4 regions of the Pseudomonas sp. PSE1(2024) genome follow, and region 1 is predicted to be linked to each of the others. Evidence: predicted binding sites of a transcription regulator. Region 1 holds the regulator's gene; each other region holds the start of a gene.
What was found. The regulator FliA, encoded in region 1, starts transcription of late flagellar genes. The targets are predictions, from matches to a motif close to CTAAAGTTTNNNNNNNNNNNGCCGNTAA.

Region 2: a site for FliA is predicted at 1,894-1,921, ahead of ABTV87_RS24950 (methyl-accepting chemotaxis protein). Genes of this name have one in related genera too.
Region 3: a site for FliA is predicted at 2,372-2,399, ahead of ABTV87_RS13945 (methyl-accepting chemotaxis protein). Genes of this name have one in related genera too.
Region 4: a site for FliA is predicted at 1,646-1,673, ahead of ABTV87_RS14190 (methyl-accepting chemotaxis protein). Genes of this name have one in related genera too.

What each region holds. Positions count from the first base shown of each region.
Region 1 covers NZ_CP158967.1:1,761,873-1,767,277, forward strand. The annotation lists gene flhA (flagellar biosynthesis protein FlhA) at 1-237, shown strand, start outside; gene flhF (flagellar biosynthesis protein FlhF) at 249-1,589, shown strand; gene fleN (flagellar synthesis regulator FleN) at 1,703-2,533, shown strand; gene fliA (RNA polymerase sigma factor FliA) at 2,530-3,270, shown strand; gene ABTV87_RS07970 (chemotaxis response regulator CheY) at 3,438-3,809, shown strand; gene ABTV87_RS07975 (protein phosphatase CheZ) at 3,828-4,616, shown strand; gene ABTV87_RS07980 (chemotaxis protein CheA) at 4,920-5,405, shown strand, end outside.
Region 2 covers NZ_CP158967.1:5,484,321-5,489,725, reverse strand. The annotation lists gene clpB (ATP-dependent chaperone ClpB) at 1-1,118, shown strand, start outside; tRNA gene ABTV87_RS24970 (tRNA-Asn) at 1,417-1,492, shown strand; tRNA gene ABTV87_RS24965 (tRNA-Pro) at 1,502-1,578, shown strand; tRNA gene ABTV87_RS24960 (tRNA-Lys) at 1,584-1,659, shown strand; tRNA gene ABTV87_RS24955 (tRNA-Pro) at 1,757-1,833, shown strand; gene ABTV87_RS24950 (methyl-accepting chemotaxis protein) at 1,993-3,618, shown strand; gene ABTV87_RS24945 (HvfA family oxazolone/thioamide-modified RiPP metallophore) at 3,691-4,098, opposite strand; gene ABTV87_RS24940 (NAD(P)/FAD-dependent oxidoreductase) at 4,393-5,405, opposite strand, start outside.
Region 3 covers NZ_CP158967.1:3,084,874-3,090,278, reverse strand. The annotation lists gene ABTV87_RS13960 (phenylacetate--CoA ligase family protein) at 1-564, shown strand, start outside; gene ABTV87_RS13955 (GNAT family N-acetyltransferase) at 564-1,508, shown strand; gene ABTV87_RS13950 (hypothetical protein) at 1,549-2,082, opposite strand; gene ABTV87_RS13945 (methyl-accepting chemotaxis protein) at 2,465-4,456, shown strand; gene ABTV87_RS13940 (DUF411 domain-containing protein) at 4,621-5,067, shown strand; gene ABTV87_RS13935 (YqaA family protein) at 5,067-5,405, shown strand, end outside.
Region 4 covers NZ_CP158967.1:3,137,653-3,143,057, reverse strand. The annotation lists gene ABTV87_RS14205 (MmcQ/YjbR family DNA-binding protein) at 1-244, shown strand, start outside; gene ABTV87_RS14200 (DUF1294 domain-containing protein) at 241-669, opposite strand; gene ABTV87_RS14195 (undecaprenyl-diphosphate phosphatase) at 666-1,496, opposite strand; gene ABTV87_RS14190 (methyl-accepting chemotaxis protein) at 1,801-3,435, shown strand; gene pnuC (nicotinamide riboside transporter PnuC) at 3,518-4,081, shown strand; gene ABTV87_RS14180 (AAA family ATPase) at 4,078-4,602, shown strand; gene ABTV87_RS14175 (hypothetical protein) at 4,960-5,405, shown strand, end outside.

The sequences.
Region 1 (5,405 bases):
GAGGGCGTTCTGCTGGAGCCGAGCATGGCCGAGAAGCTGCAGCGTTCGCTGATCGAAGCGGCGCAGCGCCAGGAAATGCAAGGTCAGCCGGTGATCCTGTTGGTAGCAGGCCCGGTTCGCGCGATGCTCTCGCGCTTTGGTCGCCTGGCAGTTCCCGGACTGCATGTGCTGGCCTACCAGGAAATTCCGGACAACAAGCAAGTGACCATCGTTGCGACAGTAGGGCCCAACGGCTGAGGTAGTGGTTTATGCAAGTTAAGCGTTTTTTCGCCGCCGATATGCGTCAGGCCATGAAGCTGGTTCGTGATGAGCTGGGCGCTGATGCCGCCATCATTGGCAACCGCCGCATCGCCGGCGGCGTCGAGCTGACGGCGGCGCTCGATTACAAACTGTCGGCGCTGGCCCCGCGTGTTCCGAACATGGAACTCGAGGATGAGCTGCGCAAGACCCAGTCGCGCATCGTCACCGCCCAGGCCGAGCTGAGCCTGCGTGGCGAAGCCGACGGCAACACCAATCGCCAGTTGTTCGCCGGGCTGCCGTTGACGGCCGGCCTGCCGCTGACCGCTGCCGAACCGCTGACCGAACCGACCTACGAAGCTCCGGCCCGCCCGGCACCGGCGCCTGCACCGGTTTCCGCTGGCGTTGACCCGCGTGCTCTGGACTCGATGCGTTTCGAACTCAACAGCCTGCGCGAACTGATGGAAGTGCAACTCGGCACTCTGGCCTGGAACCAGCTGCAAGGCAGCCGTCCGGCTCAGGCCAATCTGTATCGTCGTCTGCAACGCATCGGTTTGTCCGGCCCCTTGTCCCGTGATCTGCTGTCGATGATCACCGAGATCGACGAACCGCGTCAGGCCTGGCGCATGCTGCTGGCGCACCTGGCGCGGATGATTGCTGTACCGGAAGTCGAGCCGCTGGAAGAGGGCGGTGTGATTGCCATGGTCGGTCCTGCCGGCATGGGCAAGACCACCACGCTGGCCAAGCTGGCCGCCCGCTACGTGCTCAAGTACGGCGCGCAGAACATCGCGCTGGTGAGCATGGACAGTTTCCGTATCGGCGCGCAGGAGCAGCTCAAGACGCTGGGCCGCATCCTCAATGTGTCGGTGACCCACGTCGATCCGGGCCAGTCCCTGGTGCAGGCGCTGGATCCACTGCTGCGCAAACGCGTGGTGCTGATCGATACCGCCGGCCTGCAAGCCAGCGATCCGGCCTTGCGCATGCAGCTGGAAAGTCTGGCCGGTCGTGGCATTCGCTCAAAAAATTATCTGGTGCTGGCAACCACCAGCCAGAAACAGGTTCTAACCGCCGCTTATCACAGTTACAAGCGTTGCGGGCTGGCCGGGTGCATCCTGACTAAACTGGATGAGACGGCAAGCCTTGGCGAAGTGCTGAGCCTGGCGATCAGTCACGAACTGCCGGTCGCCTACCTGACCGATGGGCCGCGTATTCCGGATGATCTGCATCTGCCGCGCCGTCATCAACTGGTCAGCCGCGCCGTCAGTGTGCAAATGCAGGAAGAACCCAGCGAAGAAGCCATGGCTGACATGTTCGCTGATATCTACCACAGTCCGACCAAGCAGGTTGGCTGAGGTAATGAACCGTTTTTGTACCTACATCGATGGTCTGCCATGCATTGTTCCGGTTGTGAACGCGCAGCCAGTAATGTGGCCTCCGTCTATGCAAGACAAGGTAAAGAAATAACATGGGCAGCATGCATCCCGTACAGGTGATCGCGGTGACCGGCGGCAAAGGTGGCGTCGGCAAGACTAATGTGTCAGTGAACTTGTCCCTGGCGCTGGCAGAGCTTGGCCGTCGGGTCATGCTGCTGGACGCCGACCTGGGGCTGGCGAACGTCGACGTTCTGCTGGGCCTCACACCCAAACGCACCCTGGCCGACGTGATCGAAGGCCGCTGCGAGCTGCGCGACGTGCTGTTGCAAGGCCCCGGCGGGATCCGCATCGTGCCGGCCGCTTCCGGCACCCAGAGCATGGTTCACCTGAGCCCGGCCCAGCATGCCGGCCTGATTCAGGCGTTCAGCGACATCGGCGACAATCTCGATGTACTGGTGATCGACACCGCTGCGGGTATTGGTGACTCGGTAGTCAGTTTCGTTCGCGCAGCGCAAGAAGTCTTGCTGGTGGTCTGCGACGAGCCGACCTCGATCACCGACGCCTACGCGCTGATCAAGCTGCTCAACCGCGATTACGGCATGAACCGCTTCCGCGTCCTGGCCAACATGGCCCAGAGCCCGCAGGAAGGTCGCAATCTGTTCGCCAAGTTGACCAAGGTCACGGATCGCTTCCTCGACGTCGCCCTACAATACGTCGGCGCGGTGCCCTACGACGAAAGCGTGCGCAAGGCGGTGCAGAAGCAGCGTGCGGTCTATGAAGCCTTCCCGCGTTCCAAGTGCGCACTGGCGTTCAAGGCGATCGCACAGAAGGTCGACACCTGGCCGCTGCCCGCCAACCCGCGCGGCCACCTCGAATTTTTCGTCGAGCGCCTCGTGCAGCAAACGGCAGGACCTGTGCTATGACCGCCAGCGGTATGAACCTTTACAAAAAGTCGGCGCGTGACGCGCAGTACGAGCTGATCGAGCGTTACGCGCCACTGGTCAAACGCATCGCCTACCACTTGCTGGCGCGATTGCCGGCCAGTGTGCAGGTCGAAGACCTGATCCAGGCCGGGATGATCGGCCTGCTTGAAGTCTCGACCAAATACGACGCCAGCAAGGGCGCCAGTTTTGAAACGTACGCGGGCATCCGGATCCGCGGTGCGATGCTCGATGAAGTCCGTAAGGGGGACTGGGCGCCACGCTCGGTTCACCGCAATACCCGTATGGTCAGCGACGCGATTCGCTCGATTGAAGCTAAAACCGGCCGTGACGCTAAAGATCACGAAGTTGCGGCCGAACTCCAATTGAGTCTCGACGATTACTACGGGATTTTGAACGACACCCTGGGCAGCCGGCTGTTCAGTTTCGACGACCTGTTGCAGGACGGCGAACACGAAGGGCTGCACGAGGATGGCGCCAGTGCTCATCTGGAGCCGTCGCGCGATCTGGAAGACGAACGTTTCCAGGCCGCGCTGGCGGACGCGATTGCCAATTTGCCGGAGCGTGAGCGACTGGTGTTGGCGCTGTACTACGACGAAGAGCTGAACCTCAAGGAAATCGGTGAAGTCCTTGGCGTCAGTGAATCGCGGGTCAGCCAGTTACACAGCCAGTGCGCGGCCCGCTTGCGGGGGCGTTTGGGGGAGTGGCGAGCGCGCTGAAGGCAGTGTGGGGACACTGCGAACGAGGCTGGTGCGGTGGTGAACGGCACCGGTCTTGCTCTGTTGTGCTCCAGACAGTCATCGAGTGTTTTGCCGGATTGATTGAAATGGCGCGTCCAGGTGCTGGACGCGTTTAAGACTGCTTGGAGGTCGAATTGAACAAAGACATGAAAATCCTCATCGTTGATGACTTCTCAACGATGCGGCGGATCATCAAGAACCTGTTGCGTGATCTCGGGTTCACCAACACCGTTGAAGCCGACGATGGCACCACTGCCATTCCGGTGCTCAACAGCGGCAGCATCGACTTTCTGGTGACCGACTGGAACATGCCCGGCATGACCGGTATCGACCTGCTGCGCCACGTGCGCGCCGATGAAAAGCTCAAGCACCTGCCAGTGCTGATGGTGACCGCTGAAGCCAAGCGCGAGCAGATCATCGAAGCGGCCCAGGCCGGCGTGAACGGCTATGTGGTCAAACCTTTCACGGCCCAGGCGTTGAAAGAAAAAATCGAGAAGATTTTCGAACGCATCGGCTGATGAACGCGCGGGGGAGCTATGGAGCATAAAGAATCTTCACAGGGCGACTTCGAGTCGACCCTGAAAAAACACGCGGTCGAACTGGTCGAAAGCCTTGAAAAGGGCAGGTTCGGCGACGCTGTGCAACTGATCCATGAGCTCAATCAGACCCGTGACCGTGGCCTGTACCAGGAAGTGGGCAAGCTCACGCGTGAACTGCACAGTGCGATCGTCAATTTCCAGATCGATCCGCACATGCCGCAGGCTGAGGAAGTGTCGCAAATCACCGACGCTACCGAGCGCCTGGGCTACGTGGTCAAACTGACCGAAGCTGCCGCCAACCGCACCATGGATCTGGTGGAAAGCGCGACCCCTGTGGTCAATGGCCTGGCTGACGAAGCCCAGGCCTTGAGCGCCGATTGGGGCCGCTTCATGCGCCGTGAGGTCGGGGCTGAAGAGTTCCGTGAACTGGCGCGCCGGGTCGACGGTTTTCTGGCACGCAGCAGCGCGGACAACCGCGCGGTGTCGAGCAATCTGAACGACATTCTGCTCGCCCAGGATTACCAGGACCTCACCGGTCAGGTGATCAAGCGCGTGACCCAATTGGTCACCGAAGTCGAAAGCAACCTGCTCAAGCTCGTGCTCATGGCCAGCCAGGTGGACCGCTTTGCGGGCATCGAACATGACCGTGCGGCGATGCTTGCTGAAAAAGATCCACAAAAACATCTCTCGCAGGGTGAAGGTCCGCAGATTCATGCCGATAAACGAGAAGACGTTGTGTCCGGTCAGGACGATGTGGACGATTTGCTATCCAGCCTTGGATTTTGAGTTTTTTTGGGTTTTGTTAGGTCGTGATGTCGGTTAATGCCGGGTCGCGCCGCGCCCCACAAGGCGCAAGACTAGGCACGAGGAGAGTGGTTTGGTTTTTCCAAATGAACGACGAGTAACGACGGATTGCGCCTTGTGGGGCGCGGCCCGGAGGGTTGGGTTTGTGAGCGCGCCATGCTGCGTTGCGAGCCTTGATAAGGAAACGACCCTTATCGGCGGCTCGCGCCTTGCCTGGCACGCTCACAAACCCAACGCGACCCGGCATTAACCGACATCACGACCTACTGTAGGAGCACCCCATTAATGAGCTTCGGCGCCGATGAAGAGATCCTTCAGGATTTCCTGGTTGAGGCCGGCGAGATTCTTGAGCAACTGTCCGAACAACTGGTCGAGCTGGAAAGCCGCCCGGATGACGCAGATCTGCTCAACGCAATTTTTCGCGGTTTCCACACTGTAAAAGGGGGCGCCGGCTTCCTTCAGCTCAACGAGCTGGTGGAGTGCTGTCACATCGCCGAAAACGTGTTCGACATCCTGCGCAAGGGTGAACGACGCGTCGATGCAGAACTGATGGACGTGGTGCTCGAAGCGCTGGACGCGGTGAACAGCATGTTCAGCGAAGTCCGCGATCGCAGCCCGATCACCGCCGCCACCCCGGAACTGCTGGCCGCCCTGGCGCGTCTGGCCGAACCGCAATCGGCGGATGAAGCCCCGGCCTCGCCTGTTGCCGAGATGATCGAAGAACTGGTCGTCGAAGGCGATTCGGGCGACATCACCGATAACGAATTTGAA
Region 2 (5,405 bases), 2.8 Mb from region 1:
GTCAGGAACTGGAAGCCGCGCGTCGTAAAGGCGACCTGAACCGCATGGCCGAGTTGCAGTACGGGGTGATCCCGGATCTGGAGCGCAGCCTGCAAATGGTCGACCAGCACGGCAAGAGCGAAAACCAGCTGCTGCGCAGCAAGGTGACTGAAGAGGAAATCGCCGAAGTCGTTTCGAAGTGGACCGGTATTCCGGTGTCGAAAATGCTCGAAGGCGAGCGCGACAAGCTGATGAAGATGGAAAGCCTGTTGCATCAACGCGTGATCGGCCAGGACGAAGCGGTGGTTGCAGTGGCCAACGCGGTGCGGCGTTCCCGTGCCGGGTTGTCCGACCCGAATCGCCCGAGCGGCTCGTTCATGTTCCTCGGCCCGACCGGTGTCGGTAAAACCGAGCTGTGCAAGGCGCTGGCCGAATTCCTCTTCGATACGGAAGAGGCGATGGTGCGGATCGACATGTCCGAGTTCATGGAGAAACATTCCGTGGCACGGCTGATCGGTGCGCCACCGGGCTACGTCGGCTATGAAGAGGGCGGTTATCTGACCGAAGCGGTACGGCGCAAGCCTTACTCGGTAATCCTGCTGGACGAAGTCGAGAAGGCGCACCCGGATGTGTTCAACATCCTGCTGCAGGTGCTGGAGGATGGACGCTTGACCGACAGCCACGGCCGTACGGTGGATTTCCGCAATACCGTGATCGTCATGACCTCCAACCTGGGTTCGATGCAGATCCAGGAACTGGTAGGCGATCGTGAAGCGCAACGGGCAGCGGTGATGGATGCGATTTCCACCCACTTCCGTCCGGAGTTCATCAACCGGGTCGACGAAGTGGTGATCTTCGAGCCATTGGCGCGGGATCAGATCGCGGGCATTACCGAGATCCAGCTGGGCCGTCTGCGCAGCCGTCTGGCCGAGCGCGAGCTGAAGCTGGAGCTGAGCCCGGAAGCGATGGACAAGCTGATTGCCGTCGGCTACGACCCGGTCTATGGCGCACGGCCGCTGAAGCGGGCGATCCAGCGCTGGATTGAGAACCCGTTGGCGCAGTTGATCCTGTCGGGACGTTTCCTGCCGGGCGAGACCGCGACCGGCGTCGTGGAGAACGACGAGATCACGTTCAACTGACGCTCGACGGTGATGAAGTAATGAAGGCCTCGCACTGCGAGGCCTTTTTTTTCGCCAGGCTGTTGAACTCAAAGGAAAAGGCTTGTAAAGTGCGCCCCGCAGTCAGTCACCAACACGGTTTCAGCTTACTGGGCAGAAATCTGAAATAAGTTGCAAATCATTAACTTGAAAGCAATTTAGGGGGTTGACAGAGGTGTTCTAGGTTGTAGAATAGCGCGCCTCAGGCACACGAACGCAGCGATGCGAAAACGATGTCGAGAAGCTGCAAGTTTCACCGTTGTAAATTGAAATATGTAGTTCCGTGATAGCTCAGTCGGTAGAGCAAATGACTGTTAATCATTGGGTCCCAGGTTCGAGTCCTGGTCACGGAGCCAATTTCAAACCGGGGTATAGCGCAGTCCGGTAGCGCGCCTGCTTTGGGAGCAGGATGTCAGGAGTTCGAATCCCCTTACCCCGACCATTTTTGGGTCGTTAGCTCAGTTGGTAGAGCAGTTGGCTTTTAACCAATTGGTCGTAGGTTCGAATCCCACACGACCCACCATTTTTGAAACCAGGTAACACTGGGATCGAATCTTAAGATCAGAGGCCAAAAGCGCTGATCGAAGAAGGCGATCTTTGAAAGATCGCCTTTTTTTTACCGGGGTATAGCGCAGTCCGGTAGCGCGCCTGCTTTGGGAGCAGGATGTCAGGAGTTCGAATCCCCTTACCCCGACCATATTAAAAATCCTCGTATCGAAAGATACGGGGATTTTTTTTGCCCTCCGGAAATGTTTCATTCAAGTCGTCATACAACTTGCCGATAGCCCGCTAACTAAAGGGGCCTGCCATCGATCGCCCCTTGCATCCGGCCAATACAAGAAAAAGGGCGTTCGTCATGTTGCTTCGTCAGTTGAATATTGCTCCCCGTGCCGCCCTGGGCTTTGCCCTGATCGCGGTGCTGGTGGCGTTGCTCGGGGTGTTTGCGCTGGGGCAGATGTCGAGCATCCGCGACAGTGAAGTGGCGGTGGAGACACAGTGGCTGCCGAGCATTCGCGGCGGCGACGAGATTCGCGAGATCATGTTGCGCATCCGCACCATTTCCCTGCGCATGGCGCTGGATCAGGATCCGGCCAACATCGCCACGTACCGCAGCCAGATGGACACCCGCGACAAGGAGCTGAGCGAAAAAATCGCCGCCTACGACCGGCTGGTAACAACCCCGGAAGGGCAGCAGTTGTACGATCAGTTCAAGAAAACCTTTGCTGCCTACCGCACCGGCATCGCCCAGTCGTTCACCCTCGCCGAACAAGGCAAGCGCGATGAGCTGACCAAGCTGCTGCTGGTCGACATGAAAACCGTGGTCGACGGCTCCGGCAAACAACTCAATGACCTGGCCGACCTGTTCGCCCGCCAGGTCGCCGCCGAAAGCCAGAACTCTGCCGCCCACTACGAAACCTCGCGCACCATCGTGACCCTGTTCATCGCGCTGGCGGCGCTGGCCACTGTGGCTTTGGCCATGTTGCTGACCCGCAGCATCGTTCGCCCCTTGAGCGCCGCCGTCGACGCTGCTGAACACGTTGCCAGAGGCGATCTGACCCGTCCGATCGAAACCCACGGCAACGATGAAGTCAGCCGCTTGCTCAAGGCGTTGGCGACCATGCAGCAGAACCTGCGCGAAACCCTGCAGGGCATCAGCGGCTCGGCCACGCAACTGGCGACCGCTTCCGACGAACTCAGCGCGGTCACCCACGACAGCACGCAAGGGCTGCAACAGCAGAACAACGAAATCGAACAGGCCGCCACCGCCGTCAACGAGATGACCACGGCGGTCGAAGAAGTCGCCCGCAACGCGGTGTCGACGTCCGACGCCACCCGCCAGTCCAGCGAGTCGGCACAGTTGGGCCAAGAGCGGGTCAGCGAAACCGCCGGCGCCATCAACGCTCTGGCCAGCGAAGTCGAACACACCGGCGAGCTGGTGCAATCACTGGCCAATCAGTCGCAGGACATCGGCAAAGTGCTGGACGTGATCCGGGCGATTGCCGAACAGACCAACCTGCTGGCGCTCAACGCTGCCATCGAAGCGGCCCGGGCCGGGGAGAGTGGACGCGGGTTTGCCGTGGTCGCCGACGAAGTCCGGGCACTGGCTTATCGCACGCAGCAATCGACCCAGGAAATCGAGCAGATGGTGCAGGGCATGCGCAGCGGGTCGAGCCTGGCGCTGGAGTCGATGCAGGCCAGTGCCTCGCGGGCGGCCACCACGTTGGTGCTGGCCGAGCGGGCCGGTGAAGCGTTGCAGACGATCACGGCCTCGGTCCACGAAATCCACGAACGCAATCTGGTGATCGCCAGCGCCGCCGAAGAACAGGCGCAGGTGGCGCGGGAAGTGGACCGCAATTTGGTGAACATTCGCGATCTGTCGGTGCGCTCGGCGGCGGGTGCCGATCAAACCAACGCGTCGAGCCATGAGCTGTCGCAACTGGCCAACGCCCTGCAAGGCATGGTGCGGCGCTTCCAGCTGTAATCATGCAGGCGTGAAAAAGCCGCGCTTCTCATCAGGGAAAGCGCGGCTTTGTTTTGTCGGGCGTCTGAAAAATCAGGCACCGTCCTGGTCTTTCAGGTGTTCGAACAGGCCTTTCGGCATTTTCTTGCCATTGGCTTCGAAGTTGGCTTTGACGTTGTTGTACGCCTCTTGCTCGTCGATGAAGCCGTCGTGGTTGGTGTCGATCTTGTCGAAGTCGGACTTCGGCGCGACCTTCAGAAATTCGGCGCGCGAGACCTTGCCGTCGCCATCGGTGTCGGTCTTGGCCATCGACGCATCGCCGCATTTGCCTTCACCGCATTTGCCTTCCGGGGTTTTCACCGAGGTCTCGGCCGAAGCGACCATATAACCCTGGGCCAGCGGTTGTGCGGCGAACACCGAGCCGGACAGCATCAGGCCGCCGGCCAGTACGGCACCGACCAGGCCAAGGGAGTTTTTGCCGATTTTCGAAGTACGGGACATTGCATTCTCCTTCGGTTGCACAGCGCAACCACACGTTAAGGGCGATCAAGCCGGAGCAGGTGTGCTCGGGTGTGGCCATTAAGCGGTGGCGGTGTATCGCGTCTGTGTCGAGGAGCGGGGCGTTTGTAAGCGAAGGTGGGGAAAGCGGGGGGCAGATACAGTAGGAAACAGATCTTTCGATAAACACAAAACATTGTGGGAGCGAGCTTGCTCGCGAATGAGGCGGGTCAGCCGATGCATTTATCGACTGATCCACCGTCTTCGTGAGCAAGCTCACTCCCACAGGGTGTTACATCAGTGCAGCTTCAGGCGCGGCTCGGTGCCGCGTCCGATCTTGCTGCCCAGCATCAGCATCGCCGTGCGGAACGGCCCGTACAGCGCCATCTGGTGCATGCGGTACAGCGACACGTAAAACATCCGCGCCAGCCAGCCTTCGAGCATCACGCTGCCGGTCAGGTTGCCCATCAGGTTACCCACCGCCGAAAAACGCGACAGCGAAATCAGCGAGCCGTAGTCGGTGTACTTGTACTCCGGCAGGGTCTTGCCTTCGATCCGCAGTTTCAGCGATTTGGCCAGCAGCGACGCCTGCTGGTGCGCAGCCTGGGCTCGTGGCGGAACGTTGCGATCCGAGCCCGGTTGCGGGCAGGCGGCGCAGTCACCGAAGGCGAAGATGTTTTCGTCGCGGGTGGTCTGCAGCGTCGGCAGCACTTGCAGCTGATTGATGCGGTTGGTTTCCAGACCGTCGATGTCCTTGAGGAAACCCGGTGCGCGGATCCCGGCGGCCCAGACTTTCAGACTGGCCTTGATCTCGTTGCCATCGGCGGTGATCAGGCTGTCGGCGGTGACCTGGCTGACCGAGGCGTTGGTCATTACATTGACCCCGAGTTTCTCCAGAGTCTTGTGTACCGGCCCGCTGATCCGTTCCGGCAGGGCTGGCAGCACCCGTGGCCCGGCTTCGATCAGGGTGATGTGCATGTTTTCCGGTTTGATCCGGTCCAGACCGTAAGCCGCGAGTTCGTGGGCGGCATTGTGCAGCTCGGCCGCGAGCTCAACACCCGTGGCGCCGGCGCCAACGATGGCCACACTGATCTGCTGGACCACATCGGTTTGCCCGGCGTGAGCACGCAGGTAGTGGTTGAGCAGTTGCTGGTGGAAACGCTCGGCCTGTTTGCGGGTGTCGAGGAACAGGCAGTGTTGCGCGGCGCCCTGGGTGCCGAAATCGTTGGTGGTGCTGCCGACCGCGATCACCAGCGAGTCGTAGGGCACTTCCCGTGCGGGGACCAGCTCGACGCCGTTTTCGTCGTAGG
Region 3 (5,405 bases), 1.3 Mb from region 1:
GGCCACGGTGTGCTGGAAATTCTCGACGAACAGACCGGTGAAGTGATCGAAGAATGCGGTCGGGTCGGGCGCCTGGTCATGACCAACCTCACGCGCCGGTTGATGCCGTTGATCCGCTACCCGGTCGGCGACCGTGCGTGCTGGCGAGAGCCGCCAGGCACGTCGGGGCGCAAGTTCGCGCTGATGGGCCGCTGCGCCGACAGCCAGAGGGTGCGCGTGGGCATTCTGACTCTGCTGCCGCAATCGATTGGCGAGACCGTGCTGCGCATCACCGGCAGCGACGATTGGCAACTGGTCATCGAGCAGGATGACGCCGTGGATATCCTGCGCCTGCACTGGGCGCCGGACGCCCTGACACCGGCAAACGCTGAAGCCGACCAGACGCTGCACAGTGCCTTGATCGAAGATTATCCGTTGATCAGGCAACTGAGCGCCGATCACCTGCTGGTATTGCAGATTCGCTGCTGCAAGGTTCAGGAACTGGCACGCCATCCACGCTCCGGCAAACGGCAACACGTGCTCGATCGGCGCGTCTACAACGGCTCTGGCCAGGGGACCTGCTGATGGACGCGATCACCCTGCGAGGCTACCGCACCAGTGACGCCCCGGCCGTCAGCCACCTGTTCAGAAAGATCTATGGCGACCATTACGCTCAGCCGCATGTTTATCTGCCCCGCATGATCAGCCAGAACTATGCCGACCGCCGCTGGCACTCGTTAGTAGCGGTGGCGAACGGTCAAGTGGCAGGTCACTCCGCGTTGATTCTCGACAAAGGATCATCCCTCGCCGAACTGGCCCTGAGCGTGGTAGATCCGCAGATCCGTGGGCAAAACGTCGCCACGCAAATGGGCCGGCATTTGCTGATCCATGCGCAGGCGCTGGGTTATCAGGGGGTCACGATCAAGCAAATGACCCATCACCCCTACACCCAGAAAATGGCCGCCGGCCTTGGTTTTCACAACACCGGCGTGTTGCCCGATCACGCACCGTCGCCCTTTGGCGGCGCGGTGACGGAATCGCTCGTGCTGGGTTACGCCCCGGGCGATGGTTATCAGCGCCCGTTGCCGGCCTTGACCTGGCCGGATGAATGCCGTGAGTTCATGCAGCAGATGTGCGACGTGTTCGGAACGCGGGTGAACGTGTCGCCCTGGGTCGGCGCACCGGCGCAGCTGGAACAGCGCTGGGGGCGATACGACGGGGTATTCAACGAAGTGGACGACAGTTTGCTCAAGCAGCTGCAACAACTGCCCGACCATTGGCTGATTTCGATCAGGCTCAGGCTGGCGCAGGGTTTCGACAATGCCTGGCGCCGGTTATCGACGATGGGTTTCGTGTTCAGCGGACTGGCGCCCGATGAACGAGGCGCTGGATGGCTGGCGTTGTTTCATCGGGGGTTCCAGCCCAAATCGCTGATATTGCATTGCCCGCAAATGCAGCGACTGCATGACGATATGCAGCGGCAGATCGCCTCGCCCTCTAAACTCCACGCTTGCGGCAATCGCCCATAAACGAAAGAGCCCGCCCCGTTACCTGGGCGGGCTCTGTCTGTCATGCCTTGGCTTTTATACCTTGATCGGTAGGAGGCTTGCGCTCCCCGCCCTGACCATAAGTCTGCAGGTTCTGCAGTACATAAATGGCTTTCTTGTACTCGGGGATCAACGTATTCGCGTACTTGTTGCCCTTGAGATTGTTGTTCTGGATGGTATCCAGCTGCGTTGCGAAGTACTCCAGCGCATTGAACTTGGCATCCGGGTCCTTCTGTATGCCGAAGCGATCAAACTTGTCGCCGGCATTGAGCAGGGTCATGGACGTGATCTCGGAAATCAGGCCCCGGCCACGCAGCATTGCACTGAGACTGCCCAACTGCTTGGCAGAAACATTGGTGGGATCGAAACCCTTGATGTTCTTGTGCAGCCCCTGTTTGTCCATCTCCGCGATGCTGATCGCGTTGGGATCGTTGCCGACCAGGGCCAGCATCTGCTTGACCTTCACGCTTTGAGAAACCGGTTTGCTCGAGCTGCCTGTGTCTCGAACCAGCAAACCCGCCTTGGGTTGCCAGGCACCGGTATATCCGATAGTCATGAGCAAGCTCCTTGCGAGGAAAACATGAAAAATTCCTTGTTGAACCACATTTGAGTTGCCCGGAGTATCGGCCGGCAAACTAATGGCACCAACTCCTTTCTGCACTTTTTTACAATTTTTGTACATTCACGATACAAATCGGCAACAGCCCCGGAAATACGGGACTAGAGCGTTCATGACAAGGTGATGAAAGTGGGTTTATTGCTCTAATGTTCGGGACGGTTAGTTCCCGTGTATCAGGCCAGATACCTTCCTTTGGTCGGGATCGGCTCTTTTAGGACGAAAGTACCTAAAGCTTCCCGAGTACCCGACGATACGTTAGGAAACCCGCGCTGTTTTTCCCCTGCCCACAATAAGAATCCCTGCTCAAGGACCGGTTTCCATGCCCGCATTCCGCACCATTCAGGCTCGCTACACGCTGTTTCTGGTTCTGTTCATTCTGTTGTTGTCGGTGCTGACCGTGGTTGGCATCAGCCAGTTGGTCGCGCCCAAGCTGCGCCATACCGAAGAACAGGTCGTGCTCAACCGCATCGCTGAAGTGGCCGAGCAGATCCAGGGCGAATTGAACAAGGTCCAGGCGCAACAGCGCAGCATCACCCAGACCATTCCGCTGCTCGACAGCGCGGCCATCGACACGGTGTTGCCGGGGCTGGTGGATCAATACGGCGAACTCAAAGTATTCGGCGGCGGCATCTGGCCGCTGCCCGGCCAGCGTGAGGCCGGGCGCAACAAGTTCAGTACGTTCTGGCACCGGGATGCCTCCGGCAAACTGGCGGTGAACACCTTCTGGAACAGCGACGCGGCCCCCAATTATTATGACCAGAGCTGGTACAAGGGCGGCATGCAAACCCCGCGCGGCCAGTGCGCGTGGGCCGCTGCCTATAAAGATGACGCCAGCGCCGAACCGCGCACCAACTGCGCCATGGCCATCCAGAAAAACGGCAGCGCCTGGGGCGTCTCGACCATCGACGTGACCCTGGGCTTCTTCAACGATCTGGTGGCGCGCAAGGAAAAAGACCTCAACGCCGAAATGCTGATTGTCGAGGCCGACGGCAAGATCATCAGCAACAGCTCGCGCATCAGCGGGCCGATCGTGCTGAAGAACATCAGCGAACTGGCCGGCGGCTCGACCTTCGCCAGCCAGGTCAAGGCCGGGCTGCAAAACCGTGAGCAGGCGCAGCGCGTCGAATTCGACAACAACGGGGAAGCCAGCACGTTCTTCATGCGCCCGATCGAAGGCACCCCGTGGTTCCTCGCCACCGCGCTGCCGACCAAAATGCTCACCGCCCAGCGTGACGACGTGCTCAGCAGCCTGAGCCTGTTGCAGATTCCGCTGGTGATCCTGCTGGTGCTGTTGCAGGTCTACGCGATCCGCCAACTGGTCTCGCGCATGAAAGCGCTGAAAGCCAACATCGATTCGCTGTCCAGCGGCGATGCCGACCTGACCCGGCGCATCACCATTCGCGCTGAAGATGAACTCGGTGCCATCGGGCATTCGGTCAACACCTTCATCGCCTACCTGCAGAACATGATCGGCGAGGTCACCCAGGCCACCGGCGCCATGGCTTCGAGCCTCGACAACCTGCAACGCACCTCGGCGCACACCAGCCAGATTCTGCTGCGCCACGCTTCGGAAACCGACCAGACCGTTACCGCGATCAACGAAATGAGCTCGACCGCCGAAAGCGTCGCGCAAAATGCCGCCGAAACCGCCGCTTTCACCCAGCGCGCCAATGAAAACGCCGACCGTTCCCGCATTGTGGTCGGTGAAGCGTCCGGCAGCGTGGTGGCGTTGATCGACGAAGTGGCCAGCGCCACCCACAAAGTCGAAAGCATGCAGCAGGACGCCCAGCGCATCACCGAAATCCTCGGCGTGATCGGCGCCATTGCCGGCCAGACCAACCTGCTGGCGCTCAACGCGGCCATCGAAGCGGCCCGCGCCGGTGAACAGGGTCGCGGTTTTGCCGTGGTAGCGGACGAAGTACGAGCCCTCGCCGCCCGCACCCAGGCCAGCACCTCCGAAATCAACGAAATGTTGACCCGTCTGACCCAGGGCGTGAGCTCGTCGGTCAGCGCCATGGAAAACACCCAGGCCAGCTGCCAGTCGGCCGCCGATGCCACGGCGCGAGTCAACAGTGGCCTCGACGAGATGGCCGGTTCGGTCAGCCACATCAACAGCCTCAGCACCCAGATCGCCACCGCCGCCGAGCAACAAAGCGCGGTCACCGAAGAGATCAACCGCAGCATGGTGCAGATCCGCCACATGGTTGATGAGCTGGTGGAAAGCGGCCAGGCCAGCGAACTCAACACCTGCCAGTTGCTGGAAGCCAATAGCAGGGTGAGCGCGATCATGGGGCGCTTCAAGGTTCGCTGACCGTTTTGTCATCTTGCGCTCAGTGGCCTGTCAGCTTTGATCTACGATCATGTTGGCAGGCCTGCCTCGTATCACTTGGAAACACTCCGTTGATGCCCGGCAGGAAAAACCGGTCAAAATGCCTTTCTTTTTTGACCGTTCCTCCTTCGAGCCGAGAGCCCTCCATGCGAAACCACCTGCGTCTGGCTGCCCTGAGCGCCCTGTTCATTTCCTCCCTGGCGCAAGCCGCCGACCTTATCCCGATCGAAGTCCACCGCGACGCCAACTGCGGCTGTTGCAAAAAGTGGATCAGCCACCTGGAAGCCAATGGCTTCAAGGTCGAAGACCACGTCGAGTCCGACATGAGCAGCTTCAAGCAGCAACACGGTGTACCGCCACGTCTGGCGTCCTGCCACACCGCAATCATCAACGGCAAATTCGTCGAAGGCCACGTCCCGGCGGAACAGGTGCTGGCCCTGAGCAAGCGTGACGACCTGCTGGGCGTTGCCGCACCGGGCATGCCAATGGGCTCGCCGGGCATGGAAATGGACGGCATGAGCGATGCGTATCAAGTGATCGGCCTCAAGAAAGACGGCGCCGATGTGGTGGTGGCGGATTACCCGGCCCATTGATGACGGCGGGTTATCTCGGGCTGTTCCTGGCCGCGTTTGGCGCAGCGACACTCTTGCCACTGCAATCGGAAGCCGTGCTGGTCGGGCTGCTGGTCAGCGATCGTTACTGGCTGTGGGGGCTGCTGGCGGTGGCGACGCTGGGCAATGTCCTGGGTTCGCTGGTGAACTGGTGGCTGGGGCGCGGGCTGGAACGGTTTCAGGACCGGCGCTGGTTTCCGGTCAGCCCGAAGCATATGGAGCGTGCCCGCGTTCACTATCAGCGTTATGGTCACTGGTCGCTGCTACTTAGCTGGTTGCCGGTGATCGGCGACCCGCTGACGTTGATCGCCGGGGTCATG
Region 4 (5,405 bases), 1.4 Mb from region 1:
GATGTTTGCCTTGCAGGGTTTGCGCGGTGATTCGCTGGCGTTCAAGGTCGACAAGGACCTGTTTCTCGGTCATTGCGACCGTCCGGGCATTCACCCGGCACCGTATCTGGCCCGGGCGCAATGGATCATCATGCACCCGCCCTACCCGCTGGGCACCGAGGAGCTGCAAGGGTTGCTGCAGCGCTCCCATCAACTGGTGGTGAGCAAGCTGCCCAAGCGCGTGCAGGTCGGACTGCTGCTCTAGAACAGCGCCAGCAGGTTCGAACCGAGAAACAACTGATCGATCCAGAACACCTGGTGCAACGCCACGATCATCCAGAACAGAATCTGAAAAGACACCTTGCGCGTCTTGTGCCGGAAAACCTGTTGAGCGATCAACGCGCCCGGCCAGCCGCCGGCCAGTTCCACCGCGTGCAGGATGTTTTCCGGTGTGCGCCAGGCGTCGGCGCGGGCCTTGCGCTTGTCCGCCCAGTACAGGAAAAACGCCAGCACGCTGACCAGCCCGTAAGCCGTCAGCGGTACCAGGGAAATCCCGCGCAGCCACATCGATAACGAGCCGGACAACGGCAACGCGCAGACGATCAGCAGCACCACCAGCTTCAATTTCAGATGCTGAATATTGCCACCGGAAGGCCCGCGATCCGGGCGGCGTGCGCGGGAATCACTCATGGCTGGGCGGCCGTCCAGTCGATCCAGCCGAACTGCCAGGTCGCCAGGATCACCAGACCAAAGACGATTCGGTACCAGGCGAACGCCGCGTAGCTGTGGCTGCCGATGAACTTGAGCAGCCCGCGCACCGCGATCATGGCGAAGATGAACGCCGTGACGAAACCGATGGCGAACACCGGGAAGTCTGCCGGAACGAACAGGTCGCGATACTTGTAGCCCGAATACACCGCCGCACCGATCATGGTCGGCATCGCCAGGAAGAACGAGAACTCGGTGGCGGTCTTGCGCGACAGACCGAACAACAGGCCGCCGATGATGGTCGAGCCGGAACGCGAAGTGCCGGGAATCATCGCCAGACACTGGGCGAAGCCGATCTTCAGCGCATCCGTCCAGCGAATCTCGTCGACCGTTTCGGCGTGCACTTCATGCTGACGCTGCTCGGCCCACAACATCACGATGCCGCCCACCACCAGCGCGGCGGCCACGGTGATCGGGTTGAACAGGTAATGGTGAATCAGATCCGCGAAGATCACGCCCAGCACCACGGCGGGCAGGAAGGCGATCAGCAGGTTGGCGGTAAAACGCCGCGCACTCGGCTGGGTCGGCAAGCCGATGACCACGTCGAGGATCTTGCGGCGGAATTCCCAGACCACAGCGAGAATCGCGCCAAGCTGGATGATGATGTTGAACGCCATGGCCCGCTCGCCTCCGAAATCGAGCAGGTCGGCAACAATGATCTGGTGTCCGGTACTGGAAATGGGCAAAAACTCCGTCAGCCCCTCTACAACTCCTAGAATCAATGCCTGCAAGGCGGTCCAAAGATCCATCAATCCCCCAAAGAGCGATGCCCGGCGGCATGCCCCGATAGTATTTTTTTACGTTCACTGCGTTCAGCGTAGCTGGTTAAAGCTGTACCGATTCCGCACGCACAGGATCCACACGAAACAGTCAAAATTCCGTGAAAAATCAATTTGGATTCAGGTTTTCACGCGCGGCGCCGAAATCCTAACAGACAAGCCGTAATAGCGCTGCCGCGTTATACGACTTGGGTCGCGTATGCCCGGCTACCGAAACGTGGTTGGATGCTGGCGGTGGTTTATTACAAGAAAAAGAATCCGGAGTGACAGCGTTATGAACAGCTTGCGCAGTGTGTCGATCAGCCGACGCTTGTGGCTCATCTTGATTGTGGCAGTGGTCATGCTGCTGACCTTGGGCGTGTTGATGCTCAAGCAGATCCACGATGACCTTTACCACGCCAAGGCCCAGAAAACCCAGCATGTGGTGCAGACCGCCAGCGGTTTGCTGACTTACTACCAGGGCCTCGAAGCTGCGGGGACCCTGACCCGCGATGTGGCGCAGAAACAGGCGCTGACCGCGATCCGTGGCCTGCGCTATGACCAGAACGATTACTTCTGGATCAACGACCTCACACCCGTGATGGTCATGCACCCGACCAATCCCAAGCTTGAAGGCCAGAACCTCTCGGCGATCCGCGACCCGGACGGTTTTGCGGTGTTCAACGAAATGGTCGCCATCGCCAAAGCCAAGGGCGCCGGCATGGTCGATTATCGCTGGCCCAAACCCGGCGCCAGTGAGCCGGTGGCCAAGACTTCCTACGTGAAACTGTTCGAGCCGTGGGGCTGGGTCATCGGTTCTGGCGTTTACGTCGACGACGTGCAGGCCGAGTTCCAGGGTCAGGTGATCAAGGCGTCGGTAGTCGGGCTGGTCATCGCGGTGATCATGGCGCTGCTGGTGATCCTGATTGCCCGCAGCATCGTCCGTCCGTTGCAGGAAACCGTGAACGCCATGGCCAACATCGCCAGCGGCGAAAGCGATCTGACCCGCAGCCTCGATACTCACGGCCAGGACGAAGTCACTCAGTTGGCCCATCACTTCAACGCCTTCACCGCCAAACTGCGCCGGGTGATCGGTGACTTGCAGGTGTCCGCCAGTGCCTTGGGCCAATCGTCCAGCGAACTGGGCAACGATGCGACTCAGGCCCAGCAGCGCAGCCAGCAGCAATCGCAGCAGATGGAACTGGTGGCCACCGCCGTCAACGAAGTGACCTACGGCGTGCAAGACGTGGCGAAGAACGCCGAACACGCCGCCAGCGAAATGCGTGACGCCGAAGCCCAGGCCCAGCAGGGCCAGATCAACATTGACGGCAGTCTGCAACAGATCGACAAGCTCTCCGGCACCATCGATCAAGCGGTGGAAGTCATCCGCACGCTGGCGACTGAAAGCACGCAGATCGGCAGCGTGCTGGAAGTGATCCGCTCGATTGCCGAGCAGACCAACCTGCTGGCCCTCAACGCCGCGATTGAAGCGGCTCGCGCCGGCGAACAGGGTCGCGGGTTTGCGGTGGTCGCCGACGAGGTGCGTTTGCTGGCGCAGCGCACGCAGAAGTCCACGGCGGAAATCCAGACGATGATCGAACGTCTGCAAAACCATTCCGAAGCCGCCGTGAAGGTCATCGGCGACAGTAGCAAGGCCTCGCAACTGACCATCGAACAGGCCGGTCTTGCCAGTGCCAGCCTGAATGCCATCGGCCAGGCCCTGCGTAACCTCAATGGCCTGAACGCCTCGATTGCCAGCGCAACGCTGCAACAGGCGCACGTGGTCGAAGACATCAATCAGAACGTCACCCAGGCGGCGGGGTTGTCCCACAGCACCGCACTGGCGGCCGAGCAATCGAGCGTGGCCAGCGTGCGTCTGGGCCAACTCAGCGAGCAACTGAACGGTTTGCTGCGTCAGTTCAGAGTCTGATCGCCCTTGCAGGTGGGAACTCGTTTCCCACCTGTTTTTCGGTACAATCCGCTCCCTCTTTTATTCCCCCCAAGGATCCTGCATGTCCGGGCTTGAACTGTTTGCGGCCGCCCTCGGCGTAATCGCCGTGTGGCTCACGGTCAAACAGAATCCGTGGTGCTGGCCGATCGGGCTGGTCATGGTGTCGCTCTACACCTGGGTGTTCTTCGAAGTGAAGCTGTATTCGGACATGCTGCTGCAAGTCGTTTATGCCGGGCTGCAAATCTATGGCTGGTGGCAATGGACGCGGGCCGGGACGATGCATGACGGGCGCGAGGTCAGCCGGCTCGACAATCGCTCGATTGCGCAAGGGCTGGCCATCGGCGCGGTGGGCAGTCTGCTGCTGGGCGCGGCCATGGCTCACTGGACGGACGCTGCGCAACCGTGGCTCGACGCGGCGCTGACCGGTTTCAGTCTGGTCGCGCAATTCTGGATGGCCCACAAACGTCTGCAATGCTGGGCGTTGTGGTTCGTGCTGGATGTGATCTTCGTCGGGCTGTTTCTCTATAAAGGGCTTTACCTCACGGCGGCGCTGTATGCCCTGTTCACCCTGATCGCAGTGCAAGGCTGGCGCGAATGGCGTGCCGATCCGGCGTTGCAACGATGAAAGTGATTGTCCTGACCGGCCCCGAGTCGACGGGCAAGAGCTGGCTGGCGGCCGGAATCCAACAGCAGTTCGGCGGTTTGCGGGTGGACGAATATGTGCGCTGGTTCATCGAGCAGAAACGTCGCGATACGTGCCTGGCCGATATTCCCGAGATCGCGCGCGGCCAGTTGCAATGGGAAGACGCGGCACGCGCGCAGCAGCCGCGACTGCTGATTCTCGATACGCATCTGTTGAGCAATATCCTGTGGAGCCAGACCCTGTTCGGCGACTGCCCGTCCTGGCTGGAATCCGAATTGCTGGCCCGTCATTACGACCTGCACCTGCTGCTCTCCCCCGAGCAGATCGAGTGGACGGACGATGGTCAGCGTTGCCAGCCCGACTTGAGCGAACGGCTTGCGTTCTATCAGGCAACCCGAACCTGGCTGGAAACCCATCACCAGCCTTTGCAGATCATTCAGGGCAGTTGGGCGGATCGCCAGCAGCAAGCCTTCGACGCGGTTCGCGCCCTGCTCGCGGACTGACCCGGTTTTCGGGGCGTTTGCCCCGTCGTATCCCCCTGCTTTGGGGCCAAAGTGTCCGTTCCTGAAACACTCCTTCGGGTTCAAAGTGCCCGTCTCAGCACCCTTCATCCCTTTGTCATGCGACTTGTTACGCGGTTGAAACACAGCCCTGCAAACCCTTGTTCCAGAGCTTTGCAATGACTTTGTGAGGTTGCGAAGGCAATGACTTGTTTCAACGATGAAACAGCTTTTGTACCAGACCTGCGCTCGTCAAACCCAACATATTGAAATTCAAAGACAATTCAAAAGCGGCACAGCTTTCGCTCTCTCCTTCACAACGCTGAACAGGCTCAGCCCACTGAAGAAGGAATTGCCGTCGTGGGGAATATCAAAAAAGCCTTCACCTGCCTTCTGCTGATCGGATCAGCCGCCAGCACTTTCCTCAGTTTCAACGTTCAGGCCGAAGGCAATGGCGTGATCGTGCTCAATCGTGACGTCCAGCCGATCCCGATCGGCCGCAGCGGCGGCAAAGACCCGTACCCCACCACCGTCAATGCCAATCCTTCGGGCCGCATCGGTCAAGCAATGACCAGCACCGAACTCAACGACGGTGAATTTGCCAGTGTAGCCAGCGGATCCTCGATTCGCGGAAGTATCACCACCCCGACTTCGAACATCCCCGGCATGAACACTGTGACCAATCCGAATGGCTTGCCTGGTATGGGAGGCGGTCACGGCGGCGGTGCCGGCGGCTCGATCTCCAATACCGTCAACCGTGCCATGAGCTCCGGTCTTGCCCCTCTGACTCGCATGGCTGGAGGCCA